2 regions of the Bacillus sp. WC2503 genome follow, and region 2 is predicted to be linked to the other one. Evidence: riboswitches for the same ligand, from Rfam matches in the RefSeq annotation. Region 2 holds a riboswitch; the other holds the start of a gene.
What was found. Region 2 has a riboswitch for thiamine pyrophosphate ahead of ACUN26_RS26205 (MTH1187 family thiamine-binding protein). Riboswitches for the same ligand answer to the same signal wherever they lie in the genome.
Positions count from the first base shown of each region.

Region 1: it holds a riboswitch for thiamine pyrophosphate, as region 2 does, so the genes downstream of both, tenA (thiaminase II) here and ACUN26_RS26205 (MTH1187 family thiamine-binding protein) in region 2, are expected to answer to the same signal.

Region 1 is NZ_JBQYMD010000001.1:94,186-99,485, reverse strand. It holds gene ACUN26_RS00555 (ABC transporter substrate-binding protein) at 1-645, opposite strand, end outside; gene ACUN26_RS00550 (ABC transporter permease) at 642-1,394, opposite strand; gene ACUN26_RS00545 (ABC transporter ATP-binding protein) at 1,394-2,143, opposite strand; gene tenA (thiaminase II) at 2,112-2,807, opposite strand; TPP riboswitch at 2,891-2,994, opposite strand; TPP riboswitch at 3,055-3,167, opposite strand; gene ACUN26_RS00535 (SH3 domain-containing protein) at 3,442-4,602, shown strand; gene ACUN26_RS00530 (hypothetical protein) at 4,608-4,940, shown strand; gene ACUN26_RS00525 (DUF3965 domain-containing protein) at 5,181-5,300, opposite strand, start outside.
Region 2 is NZ_JBQYMD010000001.1:5,087,447-5,092,746, forward strand. It holds gene ACUN26_RS26200 (non-ribosomal peptide synthetase family protein) at 1-800, shown strand, start outside; TPP riboswitch at 853-954, shown strand; gene ACUN26_RS26205 (MTH1187 family thiamine-binding protein) at 1,056-1,376, shown strand; gene ACUN26_RS26210 (ABC transporter permease) at 1,348-2,121, shown strand; gene ACUN26_RS26215 (ABC transporter substrate-binding protein) at 2,118-3,116, shown strand; gene ACUN26_RS26220 (ABC transporter ATP-binding protein) at 3,113-3,862, shown strand; gene ACUN26_RS26225 (glycosyl hydrolase family 18 protein) at 4,426-5,300, opposite strand, start outside.

The DNA.
Region 1 (5,300 bases), 5.0 Mb from region 2:
ACCATATTCTGCTGGATTAAAGTACGCTGGTTCATGGCCTTCATGACGCATAACAGGTACTTCATGGTTAATGTATGCTCCTGTTACAGCATCCACTTTTTTCGTAATTAACGCTGGTACTAAATCAAAGCCAACATCAACTACTTTCACCGTATCAGGATTACCACCAGCTTCTTTTATCATTGTTTTTAAATATGCTTCACTTAAAGGAGTTCCAGAATATCCTACTGTTTTTCCTTCTAAATCTTTCGGTAATTGAATACCTGCTGATTTCAGCGATACGACATGATTTAACGGTGAACGTACGACAGCTCCAATTGATTTCACTGGAATTTGTTCATTTGCTCTGGCCATAACAACATCTGGCTGATAATACAAACCAACTGTCACTTTCCCTGCTGCAGCTAAAGTTAATGGATCAGTTGGATTAGAAGGGAATTTTATATTTACCTTTATTCCTTCTTCTTTAAAGTAGCCTTTTTCAATTGCTGCATAAATAAAGCTATGTACCGCATTTGGGTACCAATCGAGCATAACCGTTATTTCTTTCTCTTTTTTACTTTTATCTGATGCTGAATTACTCGAACATCCTGCAATCATTGCAACTAATAATGTAAACACAAAGATGCGTTTTAAAAATTTCATGAATGCTTCCTCCAACTAATGAATTTCTTTTCTAATATGGAAATAAGTATGACGAAGAAAATAGCTAATAATGATAACAATACAATGGGTGCAAATACACCAGCTCCATCTAACTGTGTCATCATTCTCTTACTGAAATAACCAAGCCCAGCTTGTGCACCGAGCCATTCACCGATTGCTGCCCCAATTACACTAAGCGGAACTGCAATTTTTAAAGCTGAAAAAAAATAAGGAAGAGCAGACGGTAACTTTAACTTAAGAAAAACATCTTTCTTCGTTGCTCCATATGTAACTAAGAGCTCCTCCCATTCTTTTTTCGTACTACGCAGTCCGTCATACGTATTGACCGCAATAGGGAAAAACGTAATTAAAACTGTAACAACAACCTTACTCCAGAGGGTATATCCAAACCATAAAACGAAAAGCGGAGCAAGCGCTGTAATAGGAATCGTTTGTGAGGCAACTAATAATGGATAAAATGCCCTTTCCATCCATGTACTCGCATTCATTAACATCGCTAGCCCTACACCTAATACGATAGAAATAACAACACCTATTAAAACGACGTATAACGTTGCCGGTAAATGAACCGTAAATAATATGTCTTTTAGTTCCCATATCTTCATTACAATTGCTGACGGTGACGGTAAAATGTACATTTCATCTACAATTCTTGCTCCTATTTCCCACATAACGAGTAAAATGCTAGAAAGTGTAATGGCAGGAACTAATTCTTTCAATCGGTTCATCATACGAGTACCTGCCTTTGTAACATACTAAGAAGCTCATCTTTCAGCGCTAACACATCCGGTTTATATAAATCTTTTCGTGTTCTGTTATGATCAAGCGGCACAATCCGTTCAGTCAAAGTAGTTATCGGCTGCTGTTCCACCACTAAAATTCGATTCGAAAGAAACAACGCTTCTTCCACATCATGAGTGATAAATAAAATTGTTTTTTCCCACTCTTTCCATTGTTCAAACAACCATTCTTGCAAAGATGCCTTCGTTAAAGCGTCCAATGCGCTAAACGGTTCATCTAGCAATAATATCTCTCCGCCTGTTAATAATGTTCGGATAAAAGATACGCGCTGCCTCATACCGCCAGATAAATCTTTCGGGTATTTTCCCTCGTATCCTTGTAAACCAAATTTATGTAACAGTTCCTTTGCCTTTACTTGTGCTTCTTTCTTCTGTACACCCTGACATTCTAGTGGCAAAGCAGCATTCTCAATAATTGTTCTCCACGGCAGGAGCATATCTTTTTGAGGCATATACCCTACAGGATGACTTTTTGTTTCTGTCAGCTCTATCCGTCCAGTACTAACTTCTTCTAAGCCTGTAATAAGGCGAAATAGAGTACTTTTCCCGCAGCCACTTGGCCCAATAATGCTTACAAACTCTTTCTCTTGTATAGAAGTATTTAATTCATCGATGATTGGCTTCTCATCATAATGAAAAGAAACATTATGAAACTGTAGTATGTTCTTGCTCCTCAAATCCCCACATCTCCTTACGATAGGACATATCCCAGAATAAATATTCAAATCGACTGGAATATAAGAAAATCTCCTCTAATCTTTCTAGCTCTCGCTCTGACTTTCCAATTGCCATTTCATCTAATAAATCTATTAACCAAATACAAAGGTTACCGTATTCTTCAGAACTATATCCTTGAATCCACTCACCAAAGAACTCATGATCTCTCGCTCCAGGAATATCATTTAAACGCTTTCCAATTTCCCAATAACTCCACATACATGGAAGAAGTGCTGCTATTAATTCCGCAATTGTGCCATTTTGAGATACAGACATCATGTAATTTGTATAAGCTAAATTTTTAGCAGATGGTTTTGCTGATTCTATCTCCTCTATAGAAATTCCAAGCCTTTTTGCATACTGTTTATGGATCGTCATTTCTCCATTTAATATTCCATCAATTTGTTCAGCAAATTTTCCCATTACTTGTGGATTCGTTGCCTTTACAACACCGATGGCATATAGCTTTGCATAATCTAACAAATATAAATAATCTTGAATAATGTAATACTGAAACTTATCTTTTTCTAACGTGCCATCCCCCATCCCTACTACAAATGGATGATTATGACTCATCTCCCAAACTGGTTGTACAGTTTCTAACAATCTATTACAAAATTTCATTTCTATTTCCCCCTTCAATATATGTATCTAAATAAAAAACCACTTCTATAATCAGAAGTGGTTACAACAAATAAAATTATAGTTTATTCGTTGTTCCACTTCCCTTCGCTAGTATTACCTAGATCAGGTGTTGTAAGGGTTAAGGATTATTCCTCTCTCAGCACGAAAAGCACCCCTAGTGGTTTCAATATAAAATTTTCAAATAAAAAAGCCCCGTTTCTATACGCAAAGAAACGGGGACTCATCATTAGTGTCCGAATTGCTTCCCTACGCTAGCATAATCTAGATCAGGTAATGAAAAGGATCAAAGACTTAAGGTCTTACTCTCAGCTGGCAACACCAGCTCTCCTAGCAAACTATAAAATTATCACTGTCAGTATAACACCCTAATAAGACATCATCAACTGTTTTAATTTTCTCAATTGTCAACGAAATTACAGAGTTATATAATAATTATTATTCTATTTCGTAAAATAAAATACCAATTAATTCCACAAAAAGGAATCATTATCCTGAAAAAATTTATTTTTATATTGATTTCATATTACATTTATGTGAATACACCCACTATATTATATCTTTATACTATAATAAAATTACAACTAACTATACAACTAGAGGAGGTCTCTATTATATGAATATGAAAGCTACAGCTCTAACAGCAACTACTGTCGCAATCGCCTCATTACTTCCTTCTATGGGCGAAACAAATGTACAAAAAGCAAACGCTGAACAATTATCTAATGTCAAAACTGGATATGTCAAAGTCGATCAAGTAGCCTTACATAAAGAAGATAATACAAATAGCACATCCCTTGATACAATTCGCTTTAATACGAAAGTTAACATACTTAAAACAACGAAGGATTGGTATAAAGTATCTGTTAATAATAAAGTAGGCTATGTACAAAAAGATGCTATTCTGCAAAAAAACAAACTTCAATCTACTAATCAATACATCGTCAATGCTAATGCATTGAACGTTCGCTCTGAACCTAATTTAGAATCTTCCATTTTAGATGTATTACCAAATGGTAAGTTCGTGACTATTCAAGGAGAACAAGGCGAATGGTATAAAATTTCACATAACGGTCAAACAGGTTATGTACAAAAAGCATTCGTATCTAATGGTTCGCAGCCCTTAGTAAAAGGAATCACAGTTCAAAATGATACGAAATATACTGTTGCAACACCTAAATTAAATGTACGTAGCAATGCTAGCACAAATGGTACTCTACTTGGTTCTTTACAAAACGGTACACAGATACAAGTAGTAGAAACAGTAGGAACTTGGTATAAAATTCGTTTTGGCACAGGATACGGGTATGTGGCCAAACACTATGTGGTACAAAATCAACAGCAATCACAAGCTCAAACAGCTCAATCTTCAGCTATTCCAGCAGTTTTCAAATTCCCTACTCAAGGAAAAATCAGCTCAACCTTTGATATACGCTGGGAACAAATGCATTATGGAATAGATATTGCAGCACAAGGTAACGTCTCCATTCAAGCTGCCGCTGCAGGTAAAGTTATTAAATCATATTATTCAGCTAGTTATGGCAATGTAGTGTTCATCGCCCATCAAATAAACGGGAAATTATATACAACAGTTTATGCTCATATGAAAGATCGCACTGTACAAGCTGGTGATCAAATACAAACTGGACAATTACTAGGTCATATGGGTAACACAGGTCATTCATACGGACAACACCTCCATTTCGAATTACATAATGGAGAATGGAATTTTGAAAAAACAAATGCAGTAAATCCACTGCCGTATTTAGTTAGGTAAATTGTATGCCACGCAATATACCTCTCTTCATTGAATACTTAGCCTTTTTAGGTTTAATCTGTTGTTTAATAATTTACAATACAAACACTGTATTTTTATCTATTATCATTGCTTTTGTTGCTCTAGAAATTATGATGGAGTCATTTCAAGTGCGACTAAAGCAAAAAGTTGCCCATGTTTATAATGCTATTTTTCTATTAAGTGCCCTTATAACAAATGTTATTAGTAATGGCTTTTATTTATCTACTATAATTCCCGTATTCTTTATGGCTGTTTTATTATTCATAGCTAGATACATTAATGTCCCTAATAATAAAAAACATGAACAAGAAGCTTAGAAAGAGGAGACACTGTGTACCAATCTTTCAAAGATAACACAATGAAATATATATTGAATTTATACGGAAAACTAAATACTTTTTTTGGTATACAAGGAAGTTATACTGCACAACTTCTCCTATATGGAATGCTATTTCTCATCTTAATCACTTTCTCCTTGTTTTACTAACAAAAAAGGATCTCACATAACATTGAGATCCTTTTTAATTTATATTAATTTTTCATATGTAAAATACTGTTTAGCCACAAGCATATTTTTCATAAATAAAACTAAGATTATATTTTTTCTCTAAACCCATTCTTTGTTCATCGTCACACCAATAGAAAAGAATATCATGAATCGTCGCATAACGCTTATT
Region 2 (5,300 bases):
ATTTTGGAGATGTAAAACAATTTAAAAATGTGAACGTCCAAGGCACGAGCCGTATGCTAGCGTTAGCCGAGAATGGTGCTACATTCCACTTTATCTCTACAATTGGTATTCCGATAGAATTAGCGGTAGAGCAATGGGATACATATATGGAAACAGGTGATTTCAATTATAATGTAGAGTTAGAGAATGTGTATTCCGATAGTAAACTACAGGCGGAAAATCTTGTTCGTGAAGCTTTGAAGAGCGGTATACGAGGGAACATTTATCGTGCAGGTAACCTAGCATGTCATTCAGAAACGGGTTCGTTCCAACAAAACATTGAAGGAAATGCATTTTATCGTCTTATTAAAACGATGCTTCTAATTGGAAAGGCACCAAATGTGAAGTGGAAAGTTGATTTTACACCAATTGACTTTGCCAGTAAGTCGATTGTATCGTATTTACAAGATCCAAAAATTGTAGGAGAGACGTTACATATTTGTCATCCACATCAAGTTGAATTTGAACATTTTATAAAGCTAATTGAGGGATGTGGATACAATCTTGAAATGGTTCCACTTTCGGAATATGTAAATATCGGGCTTGAATTAGCAAAAGGAAATGAAGAAATAGCAGAGTTAATTGCTTCTCAAGTTGCAGGAGATGGAGCACAGCAATCTGAAATTGTCATGGGTACTCGTAGAACAAATGAATGGATTAAGAAAAAAGAGCTGATAGTGCCAGCGATTAATAAAGAATTTATTCAGCTGTTATTAGCTCATGGTGAAAAAGTTGGATATTTTCCAAAAGTAATGAAATGATTATGTACGCTTTTGTTTGTTCAATAAAATAAATCATGCTACAATGAGAACGAATTAAGAACCGGGGAGCCAATTGGCTGAGAGGATGTAAGTATACATCGACCCTCAACCTGATCTGGATAATGCCAGCGTAGGGAGTTACTTTAAAGTGATGTAGCATAAGTTATTATAGAATAACTTGTATACAAGGCTTTCCTACATGGTAGGAAAGCCTTTTCTTTTTTTGGAAACATATTTTATAAGGGGGATTTTATTATGTCACAACAAGTTACAATGTCATTTTCAGTAGTACCGCAAGCAAAAACAAAAGATGTATATTCTGTTGTTGATAGAGCAATTGAAGTTATACAACAATCGGGAGTTCGTTATGAAGTAGGAGCAATGGAAACAACGTTGGAAGGAGAATTAGATGTACTTCTTGATGTCGTGAAACGTGCGCAGCAAGCTTGCGTCGATGCTGGAGCTGAAGAAGTGATTACTTCTATTAAAATCCATTATCGTCCAAGCACTGGTGTAACGATAGATGAAAAGGTTTGGAAGTACCGTGATGAATATGCAAAACCAGAAGCAATCTAAACTTATTACAACAATTTGGCTTATCCTTCTCATTGCGATATGGGAAGGATCTGTTTCATTATTTAAAATCGAACCGTGGATTTTACCAAAGCCTTCTGCCATTGTTCAAGAATTAATTGGAATGAAGGATTTACTATTACCAAATACGATGCAAACACTGCAGGAAGTTATAATCGGACTATTTTTTGCGATTTTACTTGGGACGAGTATTGCAATTATTATGGACGTGATACCTTTATTTCGTATTTTAATAAATCCGTTGCTCGTTATTTCGCAAACAATTCCAATCGTTGTACTTGCACCGTTATTTATTATTTGGTTTGGATATGGGATGTTGCCGAAAGTAATGGTCGTCATACTCGTTTGTTTCTTCCCAATTGCGCTTAGTATTTTAGAAGGTTTTCAAACTGTAGATAAAAATATGTTGAAATTGTTGCAAACAATGAAAGCAACGAAATGGCAAGTTTACCAGAAAGTAAAGTTTCCGGCAGTGCTCCCATACTTTTTCTCGGGTTTAAAAATTGCAGTTACATATAGCGTGATGGGGGCAATTATCGGAGAATGGCTCGGTGCAAGTGAAGGGTTAGGGGTTATGCTTACGAGAGCTACAAAATCCTTTTTAACTGCTCGAGTATTTGGTGTTGCAGCAATTATCGTCATGGTGACATTATGCCTGTATTTTATCGTGGAGTTTATGGCAAGAATAACAGCACCATGGATATATAGAAAGGACGGCAGAAAATGAAAAAAGGTTTAAAAATTATGTTAGCTGCTTTATTAGCAGTAAGTGTGGCTGGGTGTAATCCGGCGAAGAAAGAAGAAAGTGCAAGTAAAGATAAAAAAGTAAAAGTTGTTTTAGATTGGTTTCCAAATACGAATCATACTGGCTTATATGTAGCGAAAACGAAAGACTATTACAAAAAACAAGGGCTTGATGTAGAAATTATCCAGCCTGGTGATAATGTCACAGCAGAGCAGATGATTGCTTCTGGGAAAGCAGATTTTGCGATAAGCGCACAGGAAAATGTAACATTAGCTCGTGTTGAAGGAATCCCAGTTGTTTCTGTTGGTGCAATTATTCAGCATAATACCTCTGCTTTTGCATCACTAAAAAAAGATAATATGACGTCACCGAAAGACTTTGAAGGTAAACGTTATGGTGGCTGGGGAGGACCAGCAGAAGAAGCAACGTTAAAAACAATTATGGAGAAACATCAAGCTGATTTTAATAAAGTCGAAAAAATTATCTTAGGACAAACAGACTTCTTCAAATCAATCGGTCGTGATGCGGACTTTGAATGGATTTATTATGGATGGGATGGCATTGAAGCGAAGCGTCAAGGAAAAGAGTTAAATACGATTATGGTGAAAGACTTAGATCCAGCGCTTGATTTCTATAGTCCTGTTATTATTACGAGTGAAAAACATACGAAGCAAGATAAAGACTTCGTGAAAAAGTTTATGACTGCAACGACAGAAGGTTATAATTTTGCAATTAAAGAGCCGAAAGAAGCTGCTGATATTTTAATTAAAGCTGTTCCAGATGTGAATAAGGAATTAGTACAAGAAAGTCAAAAGTGGTTAAGTACGAAGTATCAAGATGATGCAAAAGCGTGGGGAGTACAGAAGGAAGAAGTTTGGACGAATTACATGAATTTCTTATACGACAACAAAGTTATTAAAAAGAAAATTGATGTAAAAGATGCTTTTACAAATGAATTCCTTCCAAGTGAAAAATGAGCGGATTACAAATAAAAGATATTGTGAAATCTTTCGATGGAAAGAATGTATTAGCAAATATTAGTGCCTCTATACAGGAGGGAGAGTTTGTCTCTTTTGTCGGTCCAAGTGGTTGTGGGAAAAGCACATTGTTAAATATGATTGCGAGTGTTGAAGAGCCAACGAGTGGAGAGGTATTTTATAATGAGGAACATGTGAGAAAACAAGATGTTGTAAGCTATATGCCACAACAAGATTTATTATTACCGTGGCGATCGGCTTTACAAAATATTGTTCTTCCATTAGAAATTGAGGGGAAATCTAAAAAACAAAGGTTAACAGAAGGAATGGAAGCATTAAAGCAGTTTGAGTTAGATGAATATGCGGATCATTATCCTGATGCATTATCTGGTGGTATGCGCCAAAGAATTAGCTTTCTTCGTACATACTTATGTGAGAAGCCAATTATGCTACTTGATGAGCCTTTTGGAAAATTAGATGCATTTACAAAAATGGAAGTACACAGTTGGCTTTTAAATTCTTGGCATCAAGAAAAGCAAACAATTGTTATGGTTACACACGACTTAGATGAAGCAATTTTACTTTCTGATCGCGTATTTATTTTATCTCAAAGACCAGCATCAATAGTTGGTGAAGTGCAAGTGAAATTACCTCGTCCTCGAACGATGGATATGTTAACATCATTGGAGTTAAAGAAGGATAAGGAAGAAATTTTAAGTGTATTAGCTCCTTATATGAAAAAATAGAAAAAGTCTTTTAACAGTTTTAATCGTTTCACATGAGCTTCTTTCTATGAAACGTGGATAACGAAAGTATGGAATATCGAAGAATGGAACGTTTAAAAATAATCACAAAGAAAAGGCCGTAGCTTATATAAGCTACGGCCTTTTCTTTGTGATTAACATGATTTTCGAGAACTCTTACATGAGAATTGTATGAAGAAGCACTCTTATGGTGCGCTTATAAGCGTGCTTTTTCTGCGATTATGTTTATATTTATAATAATATTAGACGCCTTTCCCTAATAGGCAACTATCTTTTTGTATATATAGATAGCTTGAAATGGAATGAAAATTATTCCTATATATAAAGAATAAGGTGATTAGTATGGGAAGACAATAGAAATTAAAGGAAATTCATGTAAAATTCAGATGAACTTCACGCAAACTTCATATTGAAAACTAAATATAATTATAATAGGTTATTGTAATTTTGATTTGTGATTTTTCGCAAAATTAAAAGTTTGAATTTAGGAAAGATTATTCAAACCTAAATTCAAACTTTAATGAAACAATTAAAGAATGTTACGTCTAGTTTTCGCTAATAACGGCATTTAAAAGTTCGGCAGGGTTACCTGTTCCTGCACCTCCTATTGTAATGAATCCACCAGGAGGAATTTCACCGTTCCATCCGGCATTTGTAATTACATAATGATTGTTTGTTTTACTACTAATTTTAGAATCCCAAACTTGTGTTAAATTGCCGTTATAATCAAATTCTAACTTCCAGTTTTTAATAGGGCTTGTGCCGTTATTTTTAATTACAATTGAGAAGTTATAGCCACTTCCCCAATTTGAAGTAACTGAAAATGTAGCCTTACCATTACCATCAGGAGGTGTTGTGTTAGCATCATCAGTTTTTACAATAATAGAATTAGGTTGTGATTTATTCCCGGTAGCGTCCTTTGCTAGTATTGAAAAAGTGTATTCCGTATTAGGTTTCAAATTTTTAATTGTAATGCTATTTGATGTTGTACTCCATTTTTCTTCCCCAGCAGTAACTTCATACTCAGTAACTCCTACATTATCAGTAGATGCAGTCCAGCTTAATTGGACTGAGCTTGAGGTTTTATTAGTAACCACAATGTTTTTTACGTTCGTTGGTGATTCAGTATCTTTTTGACTGATAGGTCCACCAAGTAATTCGGTTACTAACGTATCAAGCAATTTTGGACCACTACAGCTATATTTTGGACTTGTGCGACAGTCACCACTAAGTTCCCAAAACATTGCCCCACTTAAACCTTTCGTTTTTATATAATCTGTTTTATATTTCATAGATTCATTGTCATCGTAGCTAATAAATGTGCCTGTAGTAGCATTGTATAAATAAGGTACTTTAGCTGTATCATTCCAATAGCGTACAAAACCATTTTTGTTTACGTAATTCGCTGCTAAATCACCGT